DNA from 3 places in the Kitasatospora sp. NPDC043949 genome. Region 2 is predicted to be linked to each of the others. Evidence: riboswitches for the same ligand, from Rfam matches in the RefSeq annotation. Region 2 holds a riboswitch; each other region holds the start of a gene.
The links. A riboswitch is a leader RNA that binds a small molecule or an ion and turns the genes downstream of it on or off. The one in region 2 is predicted to bind cobalamin.

Region 1: it holds a riboswitch for cobalamin, as region 2 does, so the genes downstream of both, nicT (Nickel transporter NicT) here and metE (5-methyltetrahydropteroyltriglutamate--homocysteine S-methyltransferase) in region 2, are expected to answer to the same signal.
Region 3: it holds a riboswitch for cobalamin, as region 2 does, so the genes downstream of both, AC07AL_RS33085 (ribonucleoside-diphosphate reductase subunit alpha) here and metE (5-methyltetrahydropteroyltriglutamate--homocysteine S-methyltransferase) in region 2, are expected to answer to the same signal.

Annotation. Positions count from the first base shown of each region.
Region 1 is NZ_JBWKEQ010000018.1:60,475-70,606, forward strand. Features, by position in the region: gene AC07AL_RS17185 (AAA family ATPase) at 1-365, shown strand, start outside; gene AC07AL_RS17190 (Fpg/Nei family DNA glycosylase) at 446-1,255, shown strand; gene AC07AL_RS17195 (ArsR/SmtB family transcription factor) at 1,310-1,693, opposite strand; cobalamin riboswitch at 1,775-1,988, shown strand; gene nicT (Nickel transporter NicT) at 2,019-3,131, shown strand; gene rpmG (50S ribosomal protein L33) at 3,244-3,408, opposite strand; gene rpmB (50S ribosomal protein L28) at 3,534-3,770, shown strand; gene rpsN (30S ribosomal protein S14) at 3,770-4,075, shown strand; gene AC07AL_RS17220 (CobW family GTP-binding protein) at 4,081-5,247, shown strand; gene rpsR (30S ribosomal protein S18) at 5,260-5,496, shown strand; gene rpmF (50S ribosomal protein L32) at 5,550-5,723, shown strand; gene AC07AL_RS17235 (M24 family metallopeptidase) at 5,814-6,920, shown strand; gene efp (elongation factor P) at 7,000-7,563, shown strand; gene nusB (transcription antitermination factor NusB) at 7,568-8,005, shown strand; gene AC07AL_RS17250 (thioesterase family protein) at 8,165-8,992, shown strand; gene AC07AL_RS17255 (hypothetical protein) at 9,213-10,132, shown strand, end outside.
Region 2 is NZ_JBWKEQ010000007.1:146,051-156,182, reverse strand. Features, by position in the region: gene AC07AL_RS08755 (short-chain fatty acyl-CoA regulator family protein) at 1-725, opposite strand, end outside; gene folP (dihydropteroate synthase) at 743-1,603, opposite strand; gene metF (methylenetetrahydrofolate reductase [NAD(P)H]) at 1,718-2,635, shown strand; gene metE (5-methyltetrahydropteroyltriglutamate--homocysteine S-methyltransferase) at 2,743-5,058, opposite strand; cobalamin riboswitch at 5,236-5,432, opposite strand; gene AC07AL_RS08735 (ECF transporter S component) at 5,475-6,380, opposite strand; gene AC07AL_RS08730 (ABC transporter ATP-binding protein) at 6,377-8,050, opposite strand; gene AC07AL_RS08725 (CbiQ family ECF transporter T component) at 8,047-9,282, opposite strand; gene AC07AL_RS08720 (hypothetical protein) at 9,293-10,132, opposite strand, start outside.
Region 3 is NZ_JBWKEQ010000059.1:12,980-23,111, forward strand. Features, by position in the region: gene AC07AL_RS33070 (hypothetical protein) at 1-843, opposite strand, end outside; gene AC07AL_RS33075 (glycoside hydrolase family 26 protein) at 1,027-2,481, opposite strand; gene AC07AL_RS33080 (hypothetical protein) at 2,622-3,815, opposite strand; cobalamin riboswitch at 4,120-4,245, shown strand; gene AC07AL_RS33085 (ribonucleoside-diphosphate reductase subunit alpha) at 4,438-6,867, shown strand; gene AC07AL_RS33090 (ribonucleotide-diphosphate reductase subunit beta) at 6,888-7,883, shown strand; gene AC07AL_RS33095 (DUF6879 family protein) at 8,312-8,815, shown strand; gene AC07AL_RS33100 (helix-turn-helix domain-containing protein) at 8,812-9,642, shown strand; gene AC07AL_RS33105 (DUF5753 domain-containing protein) at 9,758-10,132, shown strand, end outside.

The DNA.
Region 1 (10,132 bases), on a different contig from region 2:
CCCGCCGCACCTGCGGCTTCGCCTGCCGCAACTACCTCGCCAACGGCATCTCCTGCATCATCGACGACGCCGTCTTCCCGGACCGCCCGGCCATCGGCCTCGGCGGCTGGAAGCGGCACATCGGCCCCGGCATGATCCCGGTCGTGCTGCTGCCCAGCCTGGACTCCGTGCTGCACCGCAACGCCCGGCGCGGCGGCACCCGGCGGCTCGGTGACGAGGAGGTGGCGCGGATCCACGGCCGGATGGCCGGCTGGTACAACTCCGGGCTGCCGATCATCGACAACTCGTACCTGGACGTGGCCGGCACCGCCGCCGAGCTGGACCGCGTCATCCTGGCCCGGCTGATGGGCATGCCGGTGCGCTGATCTGCGACGATCCGGCGGTGTCGGTGCCGGCTGCGATGATGTGCGGGTCCTGTCGAACCACCCCGGGGGAGCTGACGCCCGTGCCGGAAGGCCACATCATCCACCGCCTCGCCGCCGAGAACCGGAAGGCCTTCGGCGGCCGCCCGGTCGAGGTGTCCAGCCCGCAGGGCCGGTTCGCCGACGAGGCCAAGGCCATCGACGGGCAGCTGCTCACCGCGGCCGAAGCCGTCGGCAAGCACCTGTTCCTCGGCTTCGAGGAGGGCGCCTGGGTGCACGTCCACCTCGGCCTCTACGGCGGCTTCGCCTTCGGTACCGGGCCCGCGCCCGAGCCGGTCGGCCTGGTCCGGCTGCGGCTGGCCAACGACGACGGCTACGCGGACCTGCGCGGCCCCAACACCTGCGCGCTGGTCACCGGAGCGGAGAAGGCCGCCGTCGCCGCCCGGCTGGGCCCCGACCCGCTGCGCGCCGACGCCGACCCGCAGGCCGCCTGGCGCCGGATATCGGCCAGCCGGACGACCGTCGCCGCGCTGCTGATGGACCAGAAGGTGCTGGCCGGGGTGGGCAACGTCTACCGGGCCGAGGTGCTGTTCCGCCACGGGATCAACCCGCACCGCGCCGGCCGCGACCTCACCCGGGGCGAGTGGGACGCGATCTGGGCCGACCTGGTCGCCCTGATGCACGAGGGCGTCGGCGCGGGCCGGATCGACACCGTCCGCCCCGAGCACACCCCCGAGGCGATGGGCCGCCCGCCGCGCGTCGACGACCACGGCGGCGAGGTGTACGTCTACCGGCGGGCCGCGATGCCCTGCCTGGTCTGTGGCACCGAGGTCCGGACGGAGCAGCACGCCGCGCGCAACCTCTTCTGGTGCCCCGCCTGCCAGGCGGCCTGACCGCGTTCGAGGGTTGCTCCGGCCGGGCCCCGGCGCGTCCTCCGGAGGAGCCGGTCAGACGACGGCCGCGCTGGGCTCGTGGTGTTCGGCGGCGGCGCACGCGTCGAGGAGGGGGCGCAGGGCCTCGTCCACGAGCCGGTAGCGCACGATCCGCCCGTCCTTGTCCCCGGTGACCACGCCCGCGGTGCGGAGCAGCCGCAGGGCCTGGGACACGGCGGGGTCGCGCATGCCGGTGGCGACGGCGAGGTCGGAGACGGCGAGCGGGCCGGCCCGGTGGAGGGCGAGCAGGAGGGCGAGCCGCCCGGGGTCGGCGAGCAGGGAGAACCGCTCGGCCCAGGTGCGGACGTGCGCGGGGTCGCCGATCGCGGCGATGGCCTCGCAGACCCGGTGTCCGTCGATGGTGCGGTGGCCCGCGCGGTCGGCCGGTACGAGATGCATGCGCACATTGTTGCAGGAGGGGGCCTGTGATCCTGGACACCTGCGCAGGTGCGCAGCCTTGCAAGGGTGGGTCCTGGCCCCTACGGTGTTCCCCGCCGTGGTGCTCGGGAAGACCGGTGACGGATCCTCAGGGGTCCCAGTCCGGAGCGGCCCTCGCCACTGTGATCGGGCCATCGTGATCGTCGACGATGGAGAGACGTCCGTACCCACGACGCCACTGGGAGCCTCGCGCACCTGGGAAGGCGGGTACGGGACCCCCGTAAGCCAGGAGACCGGCCACGGCATCTCACGAAGTGTTTCCACGAGGTGCTGGAGCGTGACCCGAATGACCCTGCCCGAAACCGCCGCCGCCGAGGCGCCGGCGACACCGTCCGTGCTGCCCACGTTCCGCTGGAAGCGCGAGGACACCGTCCGCACGGCCGGGCTGATGGGGGTGATCCTGGCCATGCACGTGGTGGCCTTCGGGACGCTCGTCTTCCTGGTCGCGCCCCACAACTACGCGGTCGGCACCCAGGTCTTCGGGGTGGGCCTCGGGATCACCGCGTACACCCTCGGCATGCGGCACGCCTTCGACGCCGACCACATCGCGGTGATCGACAACACCACCCGCAAGCTGATGGCGGACGGCAAGCGGCCGGTCTCGGTCGGCTTCTGGTTCGCCCTCGGGCACTCCTCGATGGTGGTGCTGATGGCCGCCCTGGTGGCGGGCGGCGCGCAGCTGGCCAGCACGCTGATGGACGACGACTCGACCACCCACAAGTGGCTCGGGATGGTCGGCACGACGGCCTCCGGCGCGTTCCTCTACCTGATCGGCGCGCTCAACCTGGCCGCGCTGCTCGGCATACTGAAGGTGTTCCGGGCGATGCGGGCCGGGTCGTACGACGAGGCGCAGCTGGAGGAGCACCTCAACTCGCGCGGCTTCATGGCCCGGGTGCTGAACCGGGCGACCCGGTCGATCACCCGGCCCGGGCAGATGTTCCCGGTGGGCATGGTGCTGGGGCTGGGCTTCGACACCGCGACCGAGGTCACCCTGATGGTGATGGCCGGGTCGGGCGCGGCGGCCGGGCTGCCCTGGTACGCGATCGTCTGCCTGCCGCTGCTGTTCGCGGCCGGGATGAGCCTGTTCGACACCCTGGACGGGACGTTCATGAACTTCGCGTACCAGTGGGCCTTCGCGAACCCGGTCCGGAAGGTGTACTACAACCTGACGATCACTGGGCTGTCGATCGCGGTGGCCTTCGTCATCGGCACCATCGAACTGGTCGGCGTGCTGCACGAGAAGCTCGATCTGACCGACCCGGTCACCGGCTGGATCGCGGGCATCTCGCTGGACAACGTCGGCTACGCGATCGCCGGGCTGTTCGTGGTGGTCTGGGCCGCGGCGATCGCCTACTGGAAGCTGGCCCGGGTGGAGAAGCGCTGGGTGGCCGCCGAGTAGCGACGGCTGCGATCAGCGACGGCAGCGATCAGCGACGGCGCCTCCCCCGGGATCCCGGGGGAGGCGCCGTTTCGTCGCTGCGGGCCGGTGCCGGTCGTCGGGCGGGCGGGGTTCAGCGCTCTTCGCGGAAGTCGACGTGCCGGCGCGCGACCGGGTCGTACTTGCGCAGGACCATCCGGTCCGGGTCGTTGCGGCGGTTCTTGCGGGTCACGTACGTGTAGCCGGTGTCGGCGGTGGAGCGGAGCTTGATGACGGGGCGCAGTTCGCTGCGGGCCATGGGTGTCCTCCCGGGTTGGCGGGGTGTTCGGGGCTGAGGCGAAACCGTACACCGAAATGGAAGTCATTTTCATCTGGTGTAACGTGAGCTCCGTCCCGCCCATTCCCGGACGCCAGGGAGCACCCATGTCCGCCCACTGCCAACTCACCGGCCGCCAACCCGGATTCGGCAACGCGATCTCGCACTCGCACCGCCGCACCCGCCGTCGCTTCGACCCCAACATCCAGCACAAGCGCTACTGGCTGCCCGGTGAGGGCCGGTACGTCCGGCTCACCCTCAGCGCCAAGGGCATCCGCACCATCGACACGATCGGCATCGAGGCCGCCGTCGCCCGCATCCGCGCCCGAGGGGGGAAGGTCTGATGGCCAAGCAGAGCAAGATCGCCAAGAACGAGCAGCGCCGCGCCGTCGTGGCCCGGTACGCCGAGCGCCGCGCCGAGCTCAAGCGGATCATCGCCCACCCCGGCACCGCCCCCGCCGAACGCGCGGACGCCCAGGCCGAACTCGCCCGCCAGCCTCGCGACGCCAGCGCCACCCGGATCCGCAACCGCGACGCCGTCGACGGCCGCCCCCGTGGCTACCTGCGCGCCTTCGGCCTCTCCCGGGTCAACCTCCGCGTTCACGCCCACGCCGGCCACCTGCCCGGCGTCCGCAAGGCCAGCTGGTGAGCGGCGTGGACGGGATCAAACTGCCCGTGGTGGTCGTCGCCGGACTGCACGCCGACGAACGCCGCGCCGCCGTCCGGGAGTTGGCGGCGGCAGCGGTGGACGCGGTGGTCCTCCACCATGACCTGCGGGAGGCCTCGCAGGGCGTCGTCCACCGTGAACTGCGCGACGCGGGAGGCGGGTTCGACGCCGCCGACGTCCCGCTGGTGAACGACTGCCCCTGCTGCGCCCTGCGCGAGGACCTGCTGCCGCGACTGCTGCGGATCGCCGACGAAGGCCGGTACGGGCTCGCGATCGTCGAACTGTGGGGCGGTAGCGACCCGCACCCGGCCGTCGAGGTGATCGCCGGGGGAGAGGCGGACGGCCGCCACCTGGAGGACGCCGTCGAACTCGCGGGCGTGGTCACGGCCGTCGACCCGGACCGGCTGATCGGCGAACTCTCCGTCTCCGACGACCTGGTGGAGCACGGCGAGCACACCGCCGTCCAGGACCAGCGGACCCGCGCGGAGGCGCTCGCCCACCAGGTCGAGTACGCCACCACCCTCGCCGTCCCGCGCGCGACGGCGCACGCGCCCGGGCTCGCGTTGCTCCGCCAGCTCCACCCCACCGCCCGGGTCGTCCGGCTCGGCACCGGGGCGCTCACCCGGGCCGCCCTCGGCGGCTTCGACGTCGCCGCCGCCCGCGACCGGGTCAACCCGGCGATCGCGCTGCTCCCGCAGGAGAGCGACGAGGCCGGCGTCACCACGCTGGTCTGGGAGCGCCGACGCCCGCTGCACCCCGAGCGGCTGCACCGGGCGCTGGAACTGCTCGTCCCCGCCGCCCAGCGCAGCCGCGGCCGCTTCTGGCTGGCCAACCGGCCCGACCTGATGCTCGCCTGGGACGCCGCCGGGGCCAACCTCGCCGTCGAGGAGTGCGGCCCCTGGCTCACCTCCCTGCCCGACGCCGCCTGGGAGCTCTACCCGCCCGCCCGCCGGGCCGCCGCCGCCCTCGACTGGCACCCTCTGCACGGCGACCGGGTGCAGCAGCTCAGCTTCACCGCGGAGGGCCTCGACGTCGACGGCGTCACCGGGCTGCTCGACTCCTGTCTGCTCACCGACGCCGAACTCGCGGCGGGCGAACCCGGCTGGAAGGCCCTGCCGGACGCCTTCCGGGACCTGCTCGACCCCGTTCACTGAGGAGCCGTCACTGTGCGTAAGCGACCGAACCCGCCCAAGGCCCGGCCGAACCCGTTGTTCACGGCCGGCATCGAGTACATCGACTACAAGGACACCGACCTGCTGCGGCGCTTCGTCTCCGACCGCGGCAAGATCCGGAGCCGCCGCGTCACCCGGCTCACCGTCCAGCAGCAGCGCGCCGTGGCCAGGGCCGTCAAGAACGCCCGCGAGATGGCCCTCCTCCCGTACGCCGCCGGCACCACCCGGTAACCGGACCACCGTCACCACCGCCACCACCGTCACCACCCGACAAGGAGCCCCCGATGGCCGTCCCCAAGCGCAAGACGTCCCGCAGCAACACCCGGCACCGCCGGGCCCAGTGGAAGGGCAAGGCCCCGAAGCTCGTCCCGATCACCCTCAACGGCCGCGAACTGCTCGTCCCCCAGAACCTGGTCCCCGCCTACCGCCGCGGCCTGATCGACCCGGAGGGGGCGTAGCGACCACGGAGGGGGCGTGCGGGGGTGGGGGCGCGCCCTGTCGGGGGTGCTCGGCGGGCGGATCGGAGTGGGGGTTCGTAGGCTCGACGCATGTCTGATGCGTACGCGGGTCGGCGGGAGCGGGTGAGGGAGCACTGCAGTGCGGCCGGGGCCGATGCGGCGCTGATCACCCGGGCGGCGAACGTGCGGTATCTGACGGGCTGCGCGCCCTGCGGGGCGACGCTGCTGCTGACCCGGGAGCGGGTGCTGCTGGCAGTGCCGGACGATCTGCCGGCGGACGACACCGGGGAACACCTGATCGCGCCGGACGTCACCCAGGTACCGGTGGCGGCCTCGGCGGACACCGCCCTGGCGGCGGCCGCCGCCGCCGTGCGACTGGGCGTGGCGGACCTGGCGGTGGAGGAGCACGACCTGACCGTCAGCCGCCACCGCGCGGTGGCGGGCCTGGCGGAGGGGGCCCGGCTGGCCGACCTGGGGCAGGTGGTCGAGCGGCTGCGGGTGGTCAAGGACGAGCACGAGATCGCCGACCTGCGGATCGCCGCCGAGATCGCCGACCAGGCGCTCGGCGAACTGCTGGAGTCGATCCTGGTCGGCCGCACCGAACGGCACCTGGCGATGGAGCTGGAACGCCGGATGATCGACCACGGCGCGGACCGGGCGGCCTACCCGGTGTCCGTCGGCACCGGCAGCCACTCCGGCCAGCCCGCCCACCAGCCGACCGACCGCCGGGTGGAGGAGGGCGACTTCCTCACCGTGGTGATGGGCGCCCAGTACCGGGGCTACGGCGTCTCCACCGCCCGGACCTTCGTGATCGGCGCCGCGCCCGCGCCCTGGCAGGTGGAGCTGCACCGGTTGGTGTTCCGGGCCCAGCGGGCCGCCCGGGAGGCACTCGGGCCGGGCGTGGAGCAGTACGTGCCCGACCGGGCCGCGCGGCAGATCCTGGAGGCGGCCGGCCACACCGAGACCTCCCCGCACCCGGTGGGCCACGGCATCGGGCTGGAGATCCGGGAGGCGCCGCGCCTCGGTCCGTCGGACATGGGTAAACTGGACAGCCGCGTGCCGGTCACCGTCGGCCCAGGGGTCCACCTCCCGGGCAAGGGCGGTGTCCGGATCGAGGACACGCTCGTGGTGCGTCCCCCAGAGGAGGGCGGGCCCGAGCTGCTCACCATCACCACCAAGGAGCTCCTCGCCCTGTGACCGCGGCCGCCCGTCGGCCGTCGGCGGCAGGACGCAAGCCTTGGTTCCTTGACAGCTATATCCAGGAGTAAGTGCGCCCGTGGCTTCCACGAACGATCTCAAGAACGGCATGGTCCTCAAGCTGGAGGGCGGCAAGCTCTGGTCCGTCGTCGAGTTCCAGCACGTCAAGCCCGGCAAGGGCCCGGCCTTCGTGCGCACGAAGCTCAAGGAGGTCCTGACCGGCAAGGTCGTCGACAAGACCTTCAACGCCGGCACCAAGGTCGAGACCGCCAACGTCGACAAGCGCGGCATGCAGTTCTCGTACAAGGACGGCGAGAACTTCGTGTTCATGGACACGGACACCTACGACCAGATCGTGGTCGAGCCGGCCGTCGTCGGCGACGCCTCCAAGTACCTGCTGGAGGGCTTCGAGGCCCTGGTCGCCATGTACGAGGGCTCCCCGCTGTACATCGAGCTCCCGGCCTCCGTCGAGCTGCTGATCTCCCACACCGAGCCGGGCGTCCAGGGCGACCGCTCCACCGGCGGCTCCAAGCCGGCCACGCTGGAGACCGGTGCCGAGATCGCCGTGCCGCTCTTCATCGTCACCGGTGAGAAGATCAAGGTCGACACCCGCGACGGCAGCTACCTCGGCCGGGTGAAGTAAGTCCGTGTCGGCCGCACGTAGCAAGGCCCGCACCCGGGCCTTCCAGATCCTCTTCGAGGCCGACCACCGCGGGGTCGACCCGCAGCGGGTCCTCGCGGACTGGGTGGCCCGCGCCCGCGAGCCGAAGCCCGACGAGGGCACCCCGCAGGTCGGCGAGTACACCATGGAGCTGATCGAGGGGTACGTCCAGCACGCTCGCCGGATCGACGACCTGATCTCGCAGTACGCGGTGGGCTGGACCCTCGACCGGATGCCGATCGTGGACCGCAACGTCCTGCGGCTCGGCGCCTACGAGCTGATCTGGGAGGACGGCGTCCCGGACGCGGTCGTCCTGGACGAGGCCGTGGAGATCGCCAAGGAGTTCTCCACGGACGACTCCCCGGCCTTCGTCAACGGCCTGCTCGCCCGCTTCCTGGAGCTGAAGCCGAGCATCCGCCGGTAGGTCCCGACCACCGGCGGTGGTGAGACCCGCAGAACGGCCGCTGGACCCGGATTCCGGGTCCGGCGGCCGTCGCGCGTTTCACCCGGGCGGCGTAAGGTGGTGCCCTACTCGCCAGTAACTTGGCGTTCGGAAACCCGCAGTGAAGGGCAGGCCACCCCCATGACCACCGCGACCCGCAGCGAGTTCGACCAGGGCATCGCCCTGACCCGGCACCCTGACGAGCCCGGCCGCTACGAGGCCGAACTCGGTGCCGGCTGGCAGATCGGCGGCGGGGTCAACGGCGGGCTGCTGCTCGCCGTCGCCGGACACGCGCTGTCGCTGGAGCACGGCGACCACCCCGACCCGGTGTCGATCAGTGGTTACTACCTGTCCGCCTCCACGCCCGGCCCGGCCACCGTCCGCACCGAGGTGCTGCGCACCGGCCGCGGGCTCTCCACCGGCACCGCCTCGCTCAGCCAGGACGGCGTGGAGCGGCTGCGGGTGGTCGCCAGCCACGGCGACCTCTCCACCGCCGACGGCGAGGTGCGCACCAGCGCCGTGCCGCCGCAGCTGCCGCCGCCGGACCAGTGCGTCGGCGTCGAGCACGCGCCCCGGGAGCTGATCGCCCAGGCCGAGCTGCTGGAGCGCTTCGACCTGCGGCTGGACCCGGCCACCATCGGCTGGGCGCTCGGGCAGCCGTCCGGCAACGGGCGGATCCAGGGCTGGTTCCGGCTCGCCGACGGCCGCGATCCCGACCCGCTGCTGCTCCTGCTGGTCGCCGACGCGCTGCCGCCGGTGACCTTCGACCTGGGCCTGCCCGGGTGGGCCCCGACCGTCGAACTGACCGTCCACCTGCGGGCCAGGCCGGTCCCGGGCTGGCTGCGGGTCACCCACGCCACCCGCAACGTGGCCGGCGGGTACTTCGAGGAGGACGCCGAGGTCTGGGACGAGTCCGGCCGCCTGGTCGCGCAGTCCCGCCAGCTCGCCCGGGTGCCGCGGACGGCGTGAATCACATCGTCTTACCGTCGGTTACATTCCTGTGACACGCCGTACGTGTGCGGCGCGCGCGGATGGGGAGATAGACGGTCAGCGGCGAGCCGGCCGCTGACCGTCACCCGCCGACGGTACCCGTCGATGCCAGGAGCCATCCCGTGAGCGAGCGCAGCGAGCGAACCACCGAGAGGCGCGCAGGGGCGCAGGCCCGTGCCGAGCGCAGCGAGGTGGGCGCATGAGCCGCAACGGCCGCGCCCGCCGCAACTCCGACTGCACCGCCGGCGGCCCGCGACCCACGGTGCGGGCGCCGCACCAGCGGCGGCGGGTCGAGGGGGCCGAGCAGGTATTCGTCATCGGGATCCTGACCAGCGCGGCCGACTTCGCCCGGGCCCGTGCCTGGGGGCTGTCGAACGCCGCCGACCACGAGCACTACCTGGCCGAGACCGCCGAGCTGCTGGCCGACGCCCTGGAGCGCTTCGACACCGTGCGGGCCCGGATGTTCCACCCGCAGGACTTCGCGGAGTTCTGCGTGCTGCACGGGCTGGACCCGGCCGAGCCGCTCGCCCGCGACCGCTACCTGGTCAATCCGCCGTTGCAGACCCAGCTGTTGGCCTATCAGGGCGAGGAACTGGCCGGGGATTTCGTGCCGCGCCTGGTCCGGGCCCGGGAGAACGGGCTGACGCTCTGCCACGCCGACCTGCTGCTGGACGGCGGCCTGTCCGGGGCCGCGGGCGAGGTCGACGAGGAGCACGCCCGCTGGGTGCGCGCCGCCCGCCAGCGCGGCGCCGAGGTGTTCCGCCGGATGCTGGTCGGCGCGGGCGCCGGGGTGTACGAGCTGCGGCTGCGGGTGGACGCGCCGGGCGGGCGGCTGACCGCGGCGGCCCGGGTGCTGCAGTGGGAGGACGGCGTGGTCCGGATCAACGACGAGGACCTGGAGCTGGTCTGCGCGGTGCTGTGCGCCGGATTGGCGCTGGAGCTGCCGGGGGTGGCGGTGCTGCACGGCTCGCAGGGCTCGGTGGCGGCGGGCGGCGCCCGTGGCGGAGCCGCCGACGAGCACTTCCTGCCGGCCTCCTGGGCCTGGTCGAGCGGCGGGCAGGACTGGGCGCCGGCTGCCGGGCCGGTGCGGCTGGACGGCGTGGCGGCGCAGCCCGGCTA
Region 2 (10,132 bases):
TGCTCCAGCAGGGCCAGTTGGGTGGCGAGTTGGAAGGCACGCCGGCCGCCGGCCAGCCACGGTGAGAGCCGCAGCGTGCCGGCCGCCGGGTCGTAGCGCCGCAGGTCGCCGGGCCGCCGGTGGTCGGCGTCCAGCACCCGCACCCCGTGCCGCTCGCCGAGGCGGGCGGCCAGCGCGGCGGCGGTGCGGCCCGCGGTCGTCGTCGCCAGGCACCGCGCGGTCCGCTCCGCCGCCTCGTCCAGGGCGGCGATGTGGTTGTGATGGGTGTAGAAGAAGTCCCTGACCTCGTCATGGGGTTCGGCCGGGCGGATGCCCGCCCCGGTGCCGGGCTCACCGAGGTCGACGACCCGCGCGAGCGCCTCGCGGTAGCCGCGGTGCAGCGCGACCAGGGCCCGTGCCACCTCCGGGTGGTTCCGGCTCACCTCCGCGATCTCCTCCGTCGGCACGGCTCCGCCACAGGCCTCGTCCGCGAGCGCGGTGCGCAGGTCGGTGCCGAGGCGTTCCTCCTCGGCCTCGGAGAAGAACTCCGGGTCGACCCCGAGCACCTCGGCGATCCGCAGCAGCACGGCGGCGGTCAGCGGGCGCTGGCTGTGCTCGATCTGGTTGAGGTAGCTGGTCGAGATGCCGAGCTCGCGCGCCAGCTCGACCTGGTTCATGCCGTGCTCGCGGCGCAGTCGGCGCAGCTTGGCGTGGGCGTAGATCTTCCGCCCGGTCGGACGTGGCATGGCGCGTACTTCCTCTCTCAGACCCGGTTGGTTCGGATCGCGGCCTCGACCCGGACGGCGTCGGCGGTGTCACGGACCTCGTGTACCCGCACCGCCCAGGCGCCCTGCGCGGCGGCCAGGACGCTGGCCGCCGCGGTGGCCGCGTCGCGTTCACGGGCCGGACGGGCCTCGCCCGTCCGCGGGTCGGCCAGCAGCTCGCCCAGGAAGCGCTTGCGCGAGGCCGCCACCAGGAGCGGGCGCCCCAGTACGCGCCAGGCGTCCAGTGACGCCAGCAGCGCCCAGTCGTCCTGCCGGCGTTTGGCGAAGCCGAGGCCCGGGTCCACGATGACCTGGGCGGGGTCGACCCCGGCCGACACCACCGTGTCCATCTGCCGTGCGACCTCGCGGATCACCTCGGCCGCGACGTCCTCGTACGCGGCCAGTTCGTCCATGTGGGCGGACTGCCCGCGCCAGTGCATGACGACGAAGGGCACTCCGGCCCTGGCCGCGGCGCGGGCCATGCCCGCGTCGGCCCGGCCCCCGCTGACGTCGTTGATGATCCGGGCGCCAGCCTCCACCGCCGCTTCGGCGACCCGGGCCCGCATCGTGTCGATGCTGACCAGGACGCCCTTGTCGGTGAGCGAGCGCACCACCGGCAGGACCCGGCGCAGTTCCTCCTCCTCGGACACCCTGGTCGCTCCCGGCCGGGTCGACTCCCCGCCGACGTCCACGATGTCCGCGCCCTGCTCGGCCAGCAGCAGTCCACGGTCCACCGCGCGCCCCGGGTCCAGCCAGCGGCCGCCGTCCGAGAACGAGTCGGGGGTCACGTTCACGACTCCCATCACCGCGCACCGATCCCATCCGGGCAGTCCCGACAATACCTGCGAAGGTCTTTTCATGCGCCCATTGTGCCGCCCGCCCCACCCGTCTCCCAACTCGTACCACCGAGAGAATTCGTATCACAGAGTGGACACCTGAGGACTACCGCGAGCCCGGCTGGTTAACCTCCTGCCATGACACTCGGAATTCCCTCCACGCGCACGGATCGGGCGACCTCCGTCCGCGAACTCCTCGCGACCGGCAGGCTTTCCTATTCCTTCGAATTCATGCCGCCCCGGAGCGCCGAAGCGGAGGTCGGCCTGTGGAATGCGATCCGGCGCCTGGAAGCGCTGTCCCCCACCTTCGTCTCCGTGACCTACGGTGCCGGCGGGTCGACACGGGAGCGGACGGTGAACGTCACCGGCCGCATCGCGCAGGAGACCACCCTCACGCCGACCGCCCACCTGACCGCAGTCGGCCACAGCGTCGCCGAACTGCGGAACATCCTCGGCCACTACGCTGACCAGGGAGTTCGCAACATCCTGGCGCTGCGCGGCGACCCGCCGGGCGATCCGCTGGGCACCTGGCACCGCCACGCCGACGGGGTGGAGTACGCCTCCGACCTGGTGCGGCTGATCAAGGAGTCCGGCGACTTCTGCGTCGGCGTGGCCGCGTTCCCGGACCTGCACCCGAGGTCCCCCGACTGGGATTCCGAGATCAGGCACTTCATCGAGAAGTGCCGGGCGGGAGCCGACTACGCCATCACCCAGATGTTCTTCGACGTGGACAGCTACCTCCGTTTCCGGGATCGGCTGGAATCGGCCGGATGCACCGTTCCGGTCATTCCGGAGATTATGCCGGTGACCAGTATCCGGTCGCTTCGCAGGATTCCGACACTGACCACTGCCGCCATTCCCGATAATCTCTCCGAGAGCATGCTGAAGCACCAGGACAACCCGAAGGCCGTCCGGTCGATCGGTATCGATCACGCCACCGGAATGTGCCGGCGCCTGCTCTCCGAGGGAGTTCCCGGGCTGCATTTCATGACCATGAACTTCTCCACGGTGACGACGGAGATCTACCAGAACCTCGGGCTTCCCGGGTCCGGGTGAAACGGGCCGGGCCGCCGTTGCGGAAGCCCGCCCGGGGACGGTCCCGGGCCCACCCGGCCGGGCGCCGCACGGCGTGCGGGGCCCGGCCGGGTCGCGTCACCGGGGGGTCAGCCGGCGAGCTCCGCGCGCAGGTGGCGGGCGGCGCCGACGAGGCTGTCGAGCGAGGCGCGGGTCTCCGTCCAGCCGCGGGTCTTCAGGCCGCAGTCGGGGTTGACCCAGAGCCGCTCGGCGGGGATGGCGGCCAGGCCTGCGCGCAGCAGTTCCACGGCCTCCTCGGTGCTCGGGACGCGCGGGGAGTGGATGTCCCAGACGCCCGGGCCGACCTCGCGCGGGTAGCCGACCCCGGCGAGTTCGCCGGCGACCTCCATGTGCGAGCGGGTGGCCTCCAGCGAGATGACGTCCGCGTCGAGTTCGTCGATCGCCGTCATGATCGCGCCGAACTCGGCGTAGCACATGTGGGTGTGGACCTGGGTGTCGGCCCGCACCCCGGAGGTGGCGAGGCGGAAGGACTCGGTCGCCCACGCCAGGTACGCCGGGCGGTCGGCGGCGCGCAGCGGCAGGGTCTCGCGCAGGGCCGGCTCGTCGACCTGGACGACGGCCGCGCCGGCGGCCTCCAGGTCGGTGACCTCGTCGCGCAGGGCGAGGGCGACCTGGCGGGCGGTGTCGCCGAGCGGCTGGTCGTCGCGGACGAAGGACCAGGCGAGCATCGTGACGGGGCCGGTGAGCATGCCCTTGACCGGGCGGTCGGTGAGGCCCTGCGCGTAGCCGAACCAGTCGACGGTCATCGGGTGCGGGCGGGAGATGTCCCCGGCCAGGACCGGCGGGCGCACGTACCGGGTGCCGTAGGACTGCACCCAGCCGTGCCGGGTGGCGAGGTAGCCGGTGAGCTGTTCGGCGAAGTACTGGACCATGTCGTTGCGCTCGGGCTCGCCGTGCACCAGGACGTCCAGTCCGGCCTTCTCCTGGAAGGCGATGACCTCCCGGACCTCCGCCTCGATGCGCTCCCGGTAGGCCGGGGCGTCGATCCGGCCCGCCGTGAGGTCGGCCCGCGCGACCCGCAGTTCGGAGGTCTGCGGGAACGAGCCGATCGTGGTGGTCGGCAGCAGCGGCAGGCCGAGCCGGGCGCGCTGGGCCTCGGCCCGCTGTGGGTAGGCCTGGGCGCGGCGGGCGTCGTCGGCGGTGACGGCGGCGGTACGGGCGCGCACCGCCGGGTCGTGGGTGATCGGCGAGTTGGCGCGCGAGGCGAGGTCGGCGCGGTTGGCGGCCAGGTCGGCGGCGATCGCCCCCGTGCCCTCGCGCAGGCCCCGGGCCAGCAGCGCCACCTCCCTGGCCTTCTGCTTGGCGAAGGCGAGCCAGCGCAGGATCTGCGGGTCGACGTCGCGTTCGGCGGCGGCGTCCAACGGCACGTGCAGGAGGGAGCAGGACGGCGCGACGTCGACCCGCTCGGCGAGGCCCAGCAGGGTCGCCAGGGTGGCCAGCGACTTCTCCAGGTCGTTGATCCAGATGTTGCGCCCGTCGACCACCCCGGCGACCAGCCGCTTGCCGGGCAGCCCGCCGACGGCGGCCAGATCATCCAGGTTCGCCGCGGCGGGCCCCGTGAAGTCCAGCGCCAGGCCCTCGACCGGGGCCTTGGCCAGCACCGGCAGGGCCTCACCCAGGCGGTCGAAGTAGCTCGCGACCAGCAGCTTCGGACGGTCCGCCAGGCCGCCCAGCTCACGGTAGGCGCGGGCGGCGGCGTTCAGCTCGGCCGGGGTGCGGTCCTGCACCAGCGCGGGCTCGTCCAGCTGCACCCACTCGGCGCCGGCCGCCTTCAGGTCCGCCAGCAGCTGCGCGTAGACGGGCAGCAGCCGGTCCAGCAGGGTGATCGGCTGGAAGTCCTCGGCGACACCGGGGGCGGGCTTGGCGAGCAGCAGGTAGGTGAGGGGGCCGACCAGCACGGGGCGTGCGGTGTGGCCGAGCGCCAGCGCCTCCCGGAACTCCCCGACGGCCTTGGCCGGGTTCGCGGTGAAGACGGTGTCCGGGCCGAGTTCGGGCACCAGGTAGTGGTAGTTGGCGTCGAACCACTTGGTCATCTCCAGCGGCGCGACCTCCTGGGTGCCGCGCGCCATGGCGAAGTAGCCGTCCAGCGCGTCCGCCTCGACGGCCGCCCGGTGGCGGGCCGGGATCGCGCCGACGGCGACCGTGGTGTCCAGTACGTGGTCGTAGAGCGAGAAGTCGCCGGTGGGCACTTCCGAGGCCCCGGCCTGGGCGAGCTGCGCCCAGTTCTCCCGGCGCAGGCCGACCGCCGTCTCCCGCAGGGCGTCGGCGGTGACCGTGCCCTTCCAGTAGCCCTCGATGGCCTTCTTCAGCTCCCGGCCCTGGCCCTGCCGGGGGTAGCCGTACACGGTGGCCCTGGTTGCCGCGGCTGCGGACTTCGTGGTCAAGGGACTCTCCTTCGCGAGTCTGGCTCCTCAAGTGCCCGGGGACGGGACGAGAGCGCGAAGGGATGACGAACCGGGCGGCGGCTCACGTCGACGCGTGTGCCCGATCCGCCTGGTATGGTCGCCGACCCGCCCACGAGGTCACCGGGATATCCGCACGCGGAACGGTCCGCGGGCGGGCAACGGGCAGGTCTTCGGACTCGTGGGCGCACCGGGCCTGTTGGCGTCCGGTACCTACTGGCCATCGCTTCCCAGACCCGTCCCGGGTCCAGTGCGTATGACGGCGGTCGTTCCCACTCACCGCTGCGGGGCAGTCCCGGATTCCCACCGGGTTCCCTCTTGCGACGTCCTGCCTGGCGGGCAGGACGAACCAGCTGCGTCGCCAGCTTAGGGGCAAACCGCCGGGGCCGACGCGGAATTCACGGAATCCGTCCGCATGGTGAGACTCCCTCGCCGCTCGCGGAGCCGATGGCGGAGCCGTTCGCGGTGTCGTTCGCGGTGTCGTTCGCGGTGTCGTTCGCGGTGACTCGTCGACCGTCCGGGGCCTCGAAGCGCACCATGGGCTCGAAGTTGGCGCGGCGGGCCGCGCGGCGGAAGACGGTGAGGACGGCCGGGCCGACGACGAGCACGGCGGTGAAGGTGGTGACGGCACGGCCGGTGTCCCAGCCGAGCGAGGTGGCGAGGTCGAAGAGCAGGTAGCGGTGCCACTGCTCGGTGAAGGGCAGCCCCGGCAGGTAGGCGATGGAACTGTTCGGGTCGGTGGAGAACGGCCAGAAGGAGAGGTTGAGGAGGAAGCCGAAGAGGTACCCGGAGAACGCCCCGTACGCGGCCAGCATCGCCACCTCCCAGCGCCGCCGCCGGGTTCTCGGCAGGAGCCCGGCGAGCATGCCGACGAACGCGCAGCCGAACATCTGGTACGGCATCCAGGGGCCGACGCCGCCGGTGAGCAGCGCGGAGGCGAACAGCGAGGTGCAGCCGAGGGTGAACCCGAAGCCCGGGCCGAAGACCCGGCCGGCCAGGACGAGGACGAAGAAGACCGTCTCCACTCCGGCGGTGCCGGCGCCGAGCGGGCGCAGCCCGGCGTTGACGGCGGACAGGACGCCGAGCATGGCGAGGGCCTTGGCGTCGATGCCGCCGGCCGCGATCTCCGCGATGACGACGGCGAGCACCAGGACCAGCAGGGCGCCGAAGATCAGCGGCGGGGCGTAGGAGGAGCCGAACTTTCCGGGGGCGACGACGAACGGCCAGGTGAAGGCGACCAGGCCGATGAAGGCGGCCAGGGCCGCGACGACGCGGGCCCGGCCGGGGATCCGGACGGCGCTCACCGGGCGGCCTGCGCGGGCGCGAGGGCGGCGGCGACCTGTCGGGTGGTCAGGTAGGGCAGCGGGGCGAGGATCTTGGCGGTCTGGGGGGCGAAGGTGGGCGAGGCGACGATGACCTCGGCGGTGGGGCCGTCGGCGACGATCTCGCCCTCGGCCATCACCACCACCCGGTCGGCGGCGGCGGCGACGAACTCGACGTCGTGGGTGGAGACGACGACCGTGCGGCCTTCGGCGGCGAGGGCGTCCACGATGCCGGTGAGCGCCTCCTTCGCGTGGTAGTCGAGCCCTCGGGTGGGTTCGTCCAGCAGCACCACCCGTGGCGCGGCGGCCAGTTGGATCGCCAGGACCAGGGCCAGCTTCTGGCCCTCGGAGAGGTCCCGGGGGTGGGTGCCGTCGGGGATCCCGGGGGCGAGCCGGTCGAGGATCTGCCTCGCGGTCGGGCCGGCTGTGGTCGGGCCGGCGACGGTCGAGCCGGCTGCGCGGCGGGCCTCCAGGTCGCTCTGGGCGAGTTCCTGGGCGACCGTCTCCAGGTACAGCAGGTCGGTCGGGGTCTGCGGGACGAGCCCGACGAGCTGCCGGGCCCTGGTCGCGGAGAGCCGCTTGGGGTCCGCGGCCGGCCCGCCGTCGGCTCCGAGGACCTGCACGCTGCCGCCCTGTCGCGGGCCCGAGCCCTGGAGGGCCCACAGGAGCGAGGACTTGCCCGAGCCGTTGCGCCCCATCAGCGCCGTGACCTCACCGGCCCGCAGGTCCAGCCCGACCTCCCGGACGGCGGCCACCGGCCCGTACCGGACGACCACCCCTCGGGCGTCCAGCACCCGTTCCCCCGCCACCGCTGCCCGGCGCGGCGGAGGAACGGGCACGTCGTTCAGCCGCTCCCGCAGCGGGGCGGCGGCGCGCCGGGCGTCCCGGACGGAGAGCGGCAGCGGCCGCCACCCGGCCAGCCGCCCGAGGTCGACGACCGGCGGCGCGATCGCGGTGCGCCGGAAGACCTCGGCGGGCGGCCCGTGCACGACCGTGCCGTCGCCGGGCAGGTAGGCGACGCGGTCGGCGTACTGGACGACCCGCTCCAGGCGGTGTTCGGCGAGCAGGACGGTGACGCCGAGGTCGTGGACCAGACGGGTGATGGCCGCGAGCACCTCCTCGGCGGCGGTCGGGTCGAGCGCCGAGGTCGGTTCGTCCAGGACCAGGACGCGCGGGTGCGCGGTGAGCACCGAGCCGATGGCGACGCGCTGTTGCTGGCCGCCGGAGAGATCGTGCAGGGCGCGGTGGCGCAGGTCGGCGAGGCCGAGCAGGTCGAGGGTCTCCTCGACACGCTTGCGCATCACCTCCGGCGGGACGGCCAACTGCTCCATGACGTAGGCCAGTTCCTCCTCCACCGTGTCGGTGGTGAAGCCGGCCAGCGGGTCCTGCCCCACCACGCCGACCACGTCGGCCAGTTCGCGAGGGGGGTGGTGCGCGGTGTCCCGGCCGTCCACGGTCACCCGGCCGCGCAGGGTGCCGCCGGTGAAGTGCGGCACGAGGCCGTTGACGGCGCCGAGCAGGGTCGACTTGCCGACGCCGGTGCGGCCGACCACCAGGCAGAGCTCGCCCTCCGGGATGTGCAGGTCGACGTCGCGCAGGACGGGGGCGGTCTCGCCGTCGTACACCACGCCGACCTGGTCGAATCGGATCACGTGCTCACCTCGGGGGTCGTGCGGTCGGCGCCGGTGCGGCGGGTCCCGGCGGCGGGCTCCGGGGTACGTCCGGGCTCCGGGGTACGTCCGGGCGGAGGCGCGATGACCCCGGCGGCGCCGGCCAGCAGCAGGGCGAGCACCGGGACGAGCGGCAGGCTCGGCCAACTGAGCGGGTAGAGCGAGGGGTTGAGATCGGTGGCGGCGTAGCCGACGGTGGCGAACAGCAGGACGGCGGCGGTCACCCCGCAGCCCGCGACGCCCCACTCGGCGGCCCGCCAGCGGTCCGGCCGGTAGGTGGTGCGCCGTACGCGCCGGCCGCCGAGGATCAGCCCCGCCACGCAGAGCAGGGCGCCCGCGAGGAAGGCGGGAAGTCCCAGGGCAGCGGGGGCGGTTCCGTCCAGGAGCCCGTACACCCCGGCGCACAGGCCGCACATGCCGAGCAGCATCAGGGCGCCGGTGATGCGGCGGGAGCGGCGGGTCGCGGTGCCGGAGCGGCCGTAGCCGCGCGAGTCCATCGCGGCGGCCAGGTGCAGCGAACGCTCCAGCGCGTCCTCCAGCACCGGGACGACGATGCCGCGCAGCGCGCGGATGCCCTTCCGCTGCCCGGCGCGCAACCGCCGTGCCCGGGCGACGCGTTGGACGCTCTGCACCAGCTGCGGGGCGACGCTGAGCGACACCGTCACGGCGACGCCCAGCTCGTATAGGGCGCCGGGCAGGACGCGCAGGGCGCGCTTGGGGTTGGCGAGGGTGTTGGCGGCGCCGATGCAGCAGATCAGGCAGGCCAGGCGCAGCCCGTCGAAGGCGGCGGAGAGGGTCGCCTCCAGGGAGACCGGCCCGCCGATCTGGATGCCCGCGTACCAGGCGGGGGTGGGCAGGTGCGGGAGCGAGAAGAGCAGGTGGTCGTGCGGGGTGATGCCGGTGGCGAAGACGCACCGGAACACCACCCGGATCGCCACCACGGTCAGAGCCAGCCACAGGTAGTAGGTGAACCCGCGCGCCCACGGGGCCTCGGTCCGGCGGGCGGTGACCACGTAGCCGAGCACGGCGAGGACGAGCAGGAGCAGCAGCGGGTTGGTGGTGCGGCTGGCCGCCGTCGCCAGGGCGAGCGCCCAGGTCCACCAGGCCAGCGGGTGCAGGTTCCGGGGGCTGCGCCGGCTCCCGGCGTCCCGTCCGGGGGTGGGCTTCGGCTTCGGGGTGGGCTTCGGGGGGCCGGCGTCGGGTTTGTCGGGCATGGTCACCGGATCACTCGGCCCGGCGGCGGCGCCGTCGCGCGACGACCACGGTGGCCGCGCCCAGCGCCCCCACGAGGGCGGTCGCGATGACGGCGGGGGCCATCGACCCGGAGTCGTGCGGGGCGTCGGCCACCGGATTGGCGTCCACCACGCCGCCGGGCACGGCGGAGGTCGACGTCGGCGCGGCCGCGGCCTCGACCGTCTGCGGGGTCGGCTGATCGCTCGGGGTGTCCGTCGGCGGCGCGGTGGACGGCTCGACCGGCACCGGTGTGGCGGGCACGGGCGTCGGCTCGGGCGCTCCGGGCGGAGTGATGCCGTCCTCGGGGGTGGCGGCGGCGCCGGGCCCCGGGGTAGTGGCGGGCGCGGGCGGACGGGCTCCGCCCGCCGGGGGCTTGGCGGGGGCCGGGGCCCGGCCCGATCCGGTGCCACCGGCGGTGCCGGTGCTGCCGGTGCTGCCGGTTCCGCTTGCGTTTCCGGTACCGCCGGTGCCGCCGGTTCCGCCGGTTCCGCCGGTTCCGCCGGTTCCGCCGCTCGAACCGGTGCCGCTGCTGCTGCCGCCGGTCGTACCCGTGGCACCCGTCGACCCGCCGCCGGAGACGCTGGAATCGCCGGAGCCGCCCGTGGTGCCCTGACCGGGGTCGGCGGGCTGCCCGCCGGGGCTGGAGTTGTGGGCGCGAACGCTGTCCGGCGAGAAGCCCGGCCGCCCCTCGGTGCCCTCGACGTTGGTGCCACCGAAGATCCAGAGGTCGACGCTGCCGGGCTTCGGCTGGTAGCTCATCGCGCCGAGCTGGCTGTAAGACCACTCGTTCTGGCCCGGATCGGCGTGCCAGTACGACCAGTAGGCCGTGGC
Region 3 (10,132 bases), on a different contig from region 2:
GGGCGTCACCGGCGGCGCGGCGGGCCACGGCTGCTGGGCGAGCGTCGACGGGTGCGGGGCCGGCTGGGCGGGCTGCTGCGCGTACGGCACCGGCTGTGACGGCTGCGAAGGCTGGGCCGGCTGGGCCGGCGCCGACTGCGGCCAGGCAGCGGGCTGCGACTGCGGCTGCGAGGCCGGGGGCTGCTGCGGCCACGCGGGCTGCGGCTGCTGTTGGAAGGGCGGCTGCGGTGGCCAGGCGGCCTGCGGCTGCGGCTGCGGCTGCGGCTGCGGCCAGGCGGACTGGTGCTGGTGCTGGTGCTGGAACGGCGGCTGCTGGTACGGCTGCGGGCCCGGGGCCGGCTCGGCCGGGATCGTCTGCAGCAGCGACCAGTGCACCTGGCCGCCCGACGCCGCGGCGGCCTCCGGCGCCCGCGGCTCCCGCCACTTCAGCCGGGCCAGCAGCAGGATCAGCGCCGCGGTGACGGCCACGCCGAGCGCGAAGGTCGCGAGCTTGAGCCCGCCCTCGATGGTGCTGGTGAACCACTCCCGCTGCGGCTTGTCCAGGAGCGCGCCGGTCAGGCTGCGCACCCGGTTGTACCCCTCGACCAGTGCGACGCCGGCCGCCACCCCGAGCGCCCAGCTGCGCCCGCGCAGCAGCAGGATTCCCGAAAGCAGGTAGATCAGGCCGTAGTTGAGGCTGCCGGTCTCGGCGTCCACCGAGGTGCCGCCGTAGTAGAAGATGCCTTTGACGTAGGTCGCGAACCCGACCTGGCCGAAGCAGTTGTACGCCGCCCAAGCCAGCAGCACCACGCCCCAGCCGACGGCGATGCCGCCGGCCGCGCGCATCGCACGCGCCTGTCCCATCCCGCACCCCCGCCCCGCCGGGCCCGTCCCGGCGTCAGCCCCTCGGCTTCGCCGCCACAGGATGCCACACGGCACAACGGACACGGTATTCCGGCCGTTCAACGGAATTCGGTGGTGTAGCGCACCTCACGGCGACCGGCTCGGCGGACGCGCGGGGGCGGCTCGACGACCCTGCGGACCGGCTCAACGAACGTGCAGGCCGCCCCAGTCGACGTTCGCGCCGAACGGCCCGGCGCCGCCGGTGAGCGCCAGCGGGCTGTGGTAGGTGGCGTTGACGTCCGCGCTGGCGTTGCGCGGCTGTTCCGGCGTCAGGTTGTCCGAGGTGAGCGACTGCCCCCAGACCGTCCAGATCGTCCAGGGCGTGCGCCGCAGCGTTTCCGGCTGGCGGGAGTTGACCGGGACGGCGAAGGACTCGGCCAGGATCCGCGGCTTGCCGTAGCCGGCGAGCCCGTCGTAGTACCGCTTGGTCCACACCTCGCCGGTGCCGATCGGGTGCGCGGGGCTGCCGCTGTAGTCGTCCACCCCGACCACGTCGACGTACTGCGAGCCCGGGTAGTAGTCCCACGGGTCCGCGCCGGGGGCTCCGTCCCAGGACACCGGCGTCCAGACGAACAGCAGGTTGTGCAGGCCCCTGGTCTCCACCAGGTAGCGGTAGGTGATCCGCCACAGCGCCTGGTAGTCGGCCGGCTTCTGGCCCGACCACCAGAACCTGCGGGAACAGTCCTGCACGTTCATCTCGTGGTACGGGCGCAGCAGCACCGGCACGTCGTGGGCGGCCAGGTACTCCAGGTGGTCGGCCAGGTAGGACAGGTCGGTCATCAGCGCGCGGTACTCGGGGGTGTCGTGCGCGCTGTCGACGACCCGGCCGAACCAGCCCTTGTCCTTGGCGGCCGGAGAGTTCGAACAGAGCACCTGCTCGAAGGACTTGACGTCCGAACCCGGGTAGGGCTGGTGGAAGGACATGCCGACGATCCCGGCCGGCCCCCCGCCGTTGTCGGGCAGTTCGGTGGTGGTGCCGTCGCAGTTGTGCTGGACGCCGGCCGTGCCGTAGCTGCCGTCGTCGGCGCGCGGGTGACCGGACCAGACGGCGGAGAGCAGGTCGACGGCGTCGTCGGTGTACTGCCAGCCGGCCCGGCAGGTGGGCCACCGGCCGGCCGAGTAGGAGCGCGGGTCGCCGACGCCCCAGCCGGTCTGGCCGTAGCCGGGGCCGAGGTCGGTCTCGACGAAGCCGGGCAGCTTGCCGGTGAGGTCGGCGGCCTTCTTGTAGTAGTAGCCGACCTGCTTGGTGCCGCGGTAGTCGCCGTACTCGGGGTTGTTGCGCTCGTTGTGCGCCTCGACGTGCTGGCCGATCACCGTCCCGCCGCTCTGCCCGGTGCGGGCCCGGCCCTCCAGGTCGGCGAGCAGCTGCTGGACGGCCCGGGCGTTCGGCGAGGCCTGCGGATCCCGGGCGAGCAGGTCCCGGCCGACCTCCGGCGGCAGGGTGCGGCCGGGGAGGCCGACCGTCACCGGGACGCGGGCGGGCCGTTCGCCGTCGGCCCGGCCGTCACGCTGCAACAGCGCCACGGCGCCCGCGGCGACCACGACCCCGGCCGCGGCCAGGACGGCGGGCCTGCCGCGCAGGGCTCTGGGCAGGGCCACGGACCGCTCCTCCGGTTGCTCGCCGGCACCGGCCCAGGCGGACACAACCGGAACACTCGTGCGAATGACTGCCCCGAGAGCCTGCCACACTCCCCCGGCACCGGCGAGCGAACCCGCCGGGGCCGGGGTGCCACGGCGGATCAGCCGGCCGCGGCGGCCCCCGGCGCACCCGGCGCGGCCGCGGACGCGGCCTTGGCGCGCTGGAGCAGCTGGCCCTTCACGTGCTCGCCGAAGCCGACGGCCGCCGCGGTGGCGGTGGCGTCGGCGGTGTCGCCGCCCTTCGCCGAGCCCTCGACCGTGAAGTAGGCGTACCGGCCCAGGGTGTTGTGCGTGTTGGTGCAGCCCGGAGTGGCGCAGAAGGCCGGCGCGCCCGGCGCGACGGCGCCCTTGAGGTGGCCGGTGTAGCTCTTCATCGAAGTCTCGGCCTGGATCTTGTGGTCGAAGACCGCGACGCCGACGGTCACCGCGCTGTCGCCGGAGACGTAGGTCGCCCGGAGCACCTTCTGGCAGCCCTGGTCACCGAGGACCTTGCCGAGCCCGCCGGTCGTCGAGTTCCCGTCCCAGCAGGGCGAGTCCAGCGAGACGAAGGTCCGGTTCCAGGTGGCACCGTTGACCGTCACCTGGAGCGCGGAGAACAGTGCCCCCGCGTCCTGCGGCGCCGGGTCGGTGGCGGCCTCCCAGATCGGCTTCGACGGGTCGTCCGGCGCTCCGCCCGGGGTGCCGGACGGGTTCCCGCCCGGGGTTGCGGCGGCACTCGGCGCGGCACTCCGGGCGGCACCCGATGCGGCGGAGGACGGCCGGTTGGAGGCCGAGGCGATCGGCCCGGCGACCGGCTTGTCGCCGCCGCCCTTCGTCAGCAGCACCGCCCCGCCCGCGATCAGGCCGCCGACCAGGACGACCGCGACCGCCACGCCGAGGGCCCGCAGTCGGCGGCGGCGCTTGCCGTCCGCCGCGTTGCGGTCGGCCAGCGCCTCCCAGTTCGGCTCGGCGCGCTGCGGCGCCTGGGGCTGCGGGTACGACTGCGGATGCGGCTGGGGGTGTGCCTGGGGATGCGGCTGGGGGTGCGCCTGGGGGTTCGGCTGCCACTGCGGCGGCAGCTGCTGCCCTGGCGGTCCCGGCTGCGGCAGCGGAGGCTGCCCCGGCGGACCGGGCTGCGCCACCGGCTGCGCGGGCGGCACCGGAGGCCCGTACGAGGCCGGCGGCGGCCCGAAGCCCCCGCTCGGCGGCAACACCGGACCGGGCACCACCGGCGGCTGCTGACCGTGCGCGTCCCCCGGCCCGGTGGGAGGCGTTCCCTGCGGACCCTGCCCGGGTGCGCCAGTTCCGTCGCTCACGCGCCCCCTCGCTTCGCTCGATGATCGCTTCGCGAAACGCGCCCCTCGGCGCTTCGCTCGCTCATGCGCCCAGATCGTAGGGCATGCCCGCGGCAACCGGTCCGCCCGGTGACCGTTCCGTATCGAAACCAGGACGCCGGGGCCCGGAATCAGGGCGCCGGAAGCCCGGAATCAGGGCGCCGGAAGCCCGGATCCGAGGCGCCCCAAGGCCACGACCCGCCCCCTCCCGGCACCACCGGTTATCGCTCCGACACACCGCGCCGTACTACATGTGGGGTCGCATCAGAGAGACACCACTAGATGTATGCTCAATCCTGCTGTCGATGCAGGGGAACCCGGTGCGAATCCGGGACTGCCCCGCAGCGGTGAGCGGGCGGCTACCAGTAGCCGCCCCGCGAGTCCGAGTACCTGCCGACGGTGTGCGCACGGGCCCTCCCGCAGAGGCCGCGCCAGCACGAGAACTACCTTCCGGGCCTCGCGGGCGGGCCGGGGACGCCACCGTCGCGCGACGCTTCCTGCGTACGTGCCGTGCTCCCCTGCCCCGAACGGCCCGGTACCCCCCGATCACCGCCGCCGATCGCCGCCAGGAGAGAGCGCCTTGACCACCGCTGCCTCAGCCACCCTGCCCGCCCAGGGCACCGGCCCCGCCCCCACCGACCCGACGGTCTCCGACCCCGGCGGCGCGCTCCTTCGGCTGCTCACCGACCGCAGCGTCGATCTCCCCCAGGTGGACCCCGGCCATGTCGCCGCCGCCGCGCTGCGTGGCCGCCACGCCGGCTCGGACTTCGCCGAGCTGCGCGGGCTGGCCGTGGACGCCGCCGCGTCGATGATCGCCGAGGACCCCCAGTACTCGAAGCTGGCCGCCCGGCTGCTCGCCCTGGAGATCGTCGACGAGGCGAACAGCCAGGGCTCGCGCTCCTTCGCCGCCTCGATCGCCGTCGGCCACGCCGAGGGCCTGATCGGCGACACCACCGCCGCCTTCGTCACCAAGCACGCCGCCGCCCTGGACGCGCTGATCGACGCGCACGGCGACGACCGCTTCGAGTACTTCGGCCTGCGCACCGTGCAGTCCCGCTACCTGCTGCGCCACCCGATCACCCGCAAGGTCATCGAGACCCCGCAGCACTTCCTGCTCCGCGTCGCCTGCGGCCTGGCGGTCGGCGACAGCGAGCAGTCGGTGCGGGAGGTCGCCGAGCTGTACGGCCTGATGAGCCGGCTGGAGTACCTGACCTCCTCGCCGACCCTGTTCAACTCCGGCACCCGGCACCCGCAGATGTCGAGCTGCTACCTGCTCGACTCCCCGCTGGACAACCTGGACTCGATCTACAACCGCTACGCGCAGATCGCCCGGCTGTCCAAGCACGCCGGCGGCATCGGCCTGTCCTACTCGCGCATCCGCTCGCGCGGCAGCCTGATCCGCGGCACCAACGGCAAGTCCAACGGCATCGTCCCGTTCCTGCGCACCCTCGACTCCTCGGTCGCCGCCGTCAACCAGGGCGGCCGCCGCAAGGGCGCGGCCTGCGTCTACCTGGAGACCTGGCACGCCGACATCGAGGAGTTCCTGGAGCTCCGCGACAACACCGGCGAGGAGGCGCGGCGCACCCACAACCTCAACCTGGCGCACTGGATCCCGGACGAGTTCATGCGCCGGGTCAACGCCAACGAGGACTGGTCGCTGTTCTCCCCCGCCGACGTGCCCGAGCTCGTCGACCTGTGGGGCTCCGACTTCGACGAGGCCTACCGCAAGGCCGAGCTGGCCGGCAAGGCCGTGCGCACCATCCCCGCGCAGACCCTGTACGCCCGGATGATGCGCACCCTGGCGCAGACCGGCAACGGCTGGATGACCTTCAAGGACGCCTCCAACCGCGCCGCCAACCAGACCGCGCTGCCCGGCCGCACGGTGCACTCCTCGAACCTGTGCACCGAGATCCTGGAGGTCACGGACGACTCCGAGACCGCCGTCTGCAACCTCGGCTCGGTCAACCTCGGCGCCCACGTCGCCCCGGGGGCCTCCGTCGACGACCTGCTCGGCGCCATGGACTGGGAGCGCCTCGACGCCACCGTCCGCACCGCCGTGACGTTCCTCGACCGCGTGGTGGACATCAACTTCTACCCGACCACCGAGGCCGGCACCTCCAACTCCCGCTGGCGCCCGGTCGGCCTCGGCGTGATGGGCCTCCAGGACGTCTTCTTCAAGCTGCGGATCGACTTCGACTCCGCCGAGGCCGCGCGGCTGTCCACCCTCATCGCCGAGCGCATCATGCTCACCGCGTACGAGCGCTCCGCCGACCTGGCCGAGCAGCTGGGCCGCCACGAGGCCTACGGCGAGACCCGCGCCGCCCGCGGCGAGCTGCACATCGACCACTTCCCGACGGCCGCCCCGCAGTGGGCCGACCGCTGGACCGCGCTGCGCGCCCGCATCGCCGAGACCGGCCTGCGCAACTCGCTGCTGCTGGCCATCGCGCCGACCGCGACCATCGCGTCCATCGCCGGCGTCTACGAGTGCATCGAGCCGCAGGTCTCCAACCTGTTCAAGCGCGAGACGCTGTCCGGCGAGTTCCTCCAGGTCAACCCGTACCTGGTGCGCGAGCTCAAGGAGCTCGGCGTCTGGGACCAGCAGACCCGCGACGCCCTGCGCGAGGCCAACGGCTCCGTCCAGGAGCTGGGCTGGCTGCCCGCCGAGGTCCGCTCGCTGTACCGCACCGCCTGGGAGCTGCCCCAGCGCGCGCTGATCGACCTGGCCGCGGCCCGCATGCCGTACCTCGACCAGAGCCAGTCGCTGAACCTGTTCATGGCGGCGCCGACCATCGGCAAGCTCAGCTCGATGTACGCCTACGCGTGGAAGGTCGGTCTCAAGACCACCTACTACCTGCGCTCGCGCCCGGCGACCCGGATCGCCCAGGCCGCCTCCGGTACCGCCCGCGCCGCCGCGCCCGCGCCCGCGTCCTCGTCCGCGCCCGTGCCCGTGAACACCCCGACCCTCACCCCGGAGGAGGAGGCCGCGCTGGCCTGCTCCCTGGAGAACCCCGAGTCCTGCGAGGCCTGCCAGTGAGCACCCCCGACCGCGAGAAGATGCTGCTCGACCCCGGCTTCGAGCTGACCCTGCGCCCGATGCGCTACCCGTCGTTCTACGACCGGTACCGGGACGCGATCAAGAACACCTGGACCGTCGAGGAGGTGGACCTGCACTCCGACGTCGCCGACCTGGCCAAGCTCAGCGAGGGCGAGCGCCACCTCATCGGCCGCCTGGTCGCCTTCTTCGCCACCGGGGACTCGATCGTCTCCAACAACGTGGTGCTGAGCCTCTACAAGCACATCAACTCCCCGGAGGCGCGGCTGTACCTGTCGCGCCAGCTGTTCGAGGAGGCCGTGCACGTCCAGTTCTACCTGACGCTGCTCGACACCTACCTGCCCGACCCCGAGGACCGCAACGCGGCCTTCGCCGCGGTGGAGAACATCCCCTCCATCCGCCAGAAGGCGCAGTTCTGCTTCAAGTACATGAACGCCGTCGACCACATCGACTCGCTCCAGACCAAGGAGGACCGCCGCGCGTTCCTCCTGAACCTGATCTGCTTCGCGGCGTGCGTCGAGGGCCTGTTCTTCTACGGCGCGTTCGCGTACGTGTACTGGTTCCGGTCCCGCGGTCTGCTGCACGGCCTGGCCACCGGCACCAACTGGGTGTTCCGCGACGAGTCCATGCACATGGACTTCGCGATGTCGGTCGTCGACACCGTCCGCGAGGAGGAGCCCGACCTCTTCGACGACGAGATGGCCAAGCAGGTCACGGAGATGCTGGAGGAGGCCGTCGAGGCCGAGCTCCAGTTCGCCCAGGACCTGTGCGGCGACGGCCTCGCCGGCATGAACACCGACTCCATGCGCCAGTACCTGGAGGCCGTGGCCGACCAGCGCCTCGCCCGCCTCGGCCTGCCGATCCGCTACGGGTCGACGAACCCGTTCGGGTTCATGGAACTCCAGAACGTCCAGGAGCTGACCAACTTCTTCGAGCGCCGCGTCTCCGCGTACCAGGTCGCCGTCGAGGGCTCCGTCGCCTTCGACGACGACTTCTAAACCCGCAGACACACCAGAGGTGCCCCGCCCGGCTCACCGCCGCGCGGGGCACCTCTGTCTGTACCGACCCGACCGCCCACCCCATCCCCCTGAACTCCCCCGCCCCCACCCGGCGTTCACACCGGGCGGGGGCGGTCGAACGACTTTCCCGTTCTGGAAAGATCAGGTTCTTGACCCTGCGCCCAGAGAGCCGGGAGCATCGGCCAAGACAGGAACCACCGGCGACTGGAGGCACCTGATGCTGCGTTGGCTGTCTGGGAATGGGTCCTGCAACGACGGATCGTGCCCCACGCTGTGGGGCACCGAGAACGGGGACTACGTGGTCCAGGGATACGCGATCACCGACCCTTACCGTCTGGCGGAGTTGAACCTGCCGGACGGCGAGTCGGCGGTCGTGATCCCCGCTGCGGTCCTGGAGGGGTACTTCCATGCTCAAGGGTGAAGACTTCGGCCGTCTCTTCAAGACGTTCGAGCGAACGGCCTTCCGGCTCGAAACTCTGGCCGTCTACGACGTGGACGACGAACGTGAAGAGTTCGCGGATTTCCTCGCCGGCAAGGGGCTGCCGCCTGGCCGCTTCGACAACCCCTGGGTCCGCTCCATGACGGATCTGGGCAAGCAGGTGGCCCGGGTGCACGTCCTCCACTCCCCCTTGTCGGACTACCTCCGCTACGAGCTGGCGTCGTACCCCGGCAACATCAAGGCCGGCGAGTCGATCGGCATCATCGACACGGCTCGCCAGAAGGTGGCCGGGCTACCGGACCACGACTTCTGGCTGTTCGATGACGCCCAGGTCTACCGGATGCACTACACGGATGCAGGGCAGTTCCTCGGAGCCGAACTCCTGCCCGACGACTACCTGAGCGAGTACCAGCAGTACCGGGAGATCGCTCTGACGAACGCCGTGCCTTTCGGGGAGTACTCGGCGGCTTGAGCGGAGAACAGCACAAGGACTTGGGCAAAGCCCTGCGGGCGCTACGGATCGCCTCGGACAAGACAGCCGAGACCGTCGCCCGCAGGGCTTCCATGTCTCCAGCCAAGCTTTCGAAGATCGAAAACGGCAAGACCCTGCCGAGCGTGCAGGACGTGGACCTCATCCTGACCGCGCTCGGCATATCAGGCGAAGCCAAAGCAGAGTTCCTGGAGGCAGCCCGCGGCGCGGCGACCGAAGAGGTCGCCTGGCGGGAACTCCGCCGAATGGGCCACTGGAAGCACCAGCACGCCATCAAAGCCATCGAAGCCCGAACAGGCCTTCTCCGACTCTTCCAGGGACAGCTGATTCCTGGACTGCTCCAGAGCGCCGAATATGTCTCGGCCGTCTTCGCCTTGCACCCAGAGCTGCCAGAAGAGGCGAAGACGAAAACGATCGCAGCTCGACTGGAGCGCCAGGCCGTATTGTACGACCGCCAGCGGCAGTTCCACTTCCTCATCTGTGAACATGTACTACGCTGGCGGATCTGTCCTCCTGCCGTCATGGCTACACAGCTCGATCGCCTGGTGTCACTGTCCCGCCTTCCCAACGTGACCATCGGGTCTATTCCCCTCGCCAGACGAATGCCGGACTTCCCAATGACATGCTTCAGCATGTATGACGATCGCCTGGTCATCGTGGAGACGTTCCATTCAGAGATCACCACTCACGATCCACGAGATGTCGGCGTCTATCTGTCAAAATTCTCCGAATTCGATGCCGTAGCACTACACGGAGACGACATGCGCGCACTGGTCGAAGGGATCCGAGACGAATTCCTTCGAGAATAAGAATCCAAAGGAATCCTCAGTGGAAAACAGGTCGGATTCAGCACGGCTCGCGGGTCCAGAGCGGCAGGACGCCAGAATCCTCCGCTGAAACGGCGCGGACAAGAAGCAGGTTGAGCTGGCGAGCCTTGAGCGGACCTCGACGGAACCCCGCCACTTCCTGCCGACCATGATCACCGGACTGCTCTCGACGCCGGCGTACGTCAACGCCAGTCTGGCCCAGATCCCCGGCGATCACTCGAGGGTCATCGCCAAGAAGCTTGAGCGGCAAGCCGTACTCCGCGACGTCACCAAGAGCTTCACCTTTGTTTTGACGGAGCAGGCCTGCCTTTGGCCGCTGGTACCGGCGCAGGCCATGGCCACGCAGCTCGACCACCTGGCTTCGGTCTCCCGCTTGCCGAATGTTCGACTCGGAGTCATCCCGCTGGCCGGCCATATGCCGAAGGCGCCGATGAACGTCTTCACCGTCTACGACGCATCCTTGGCCACCGTT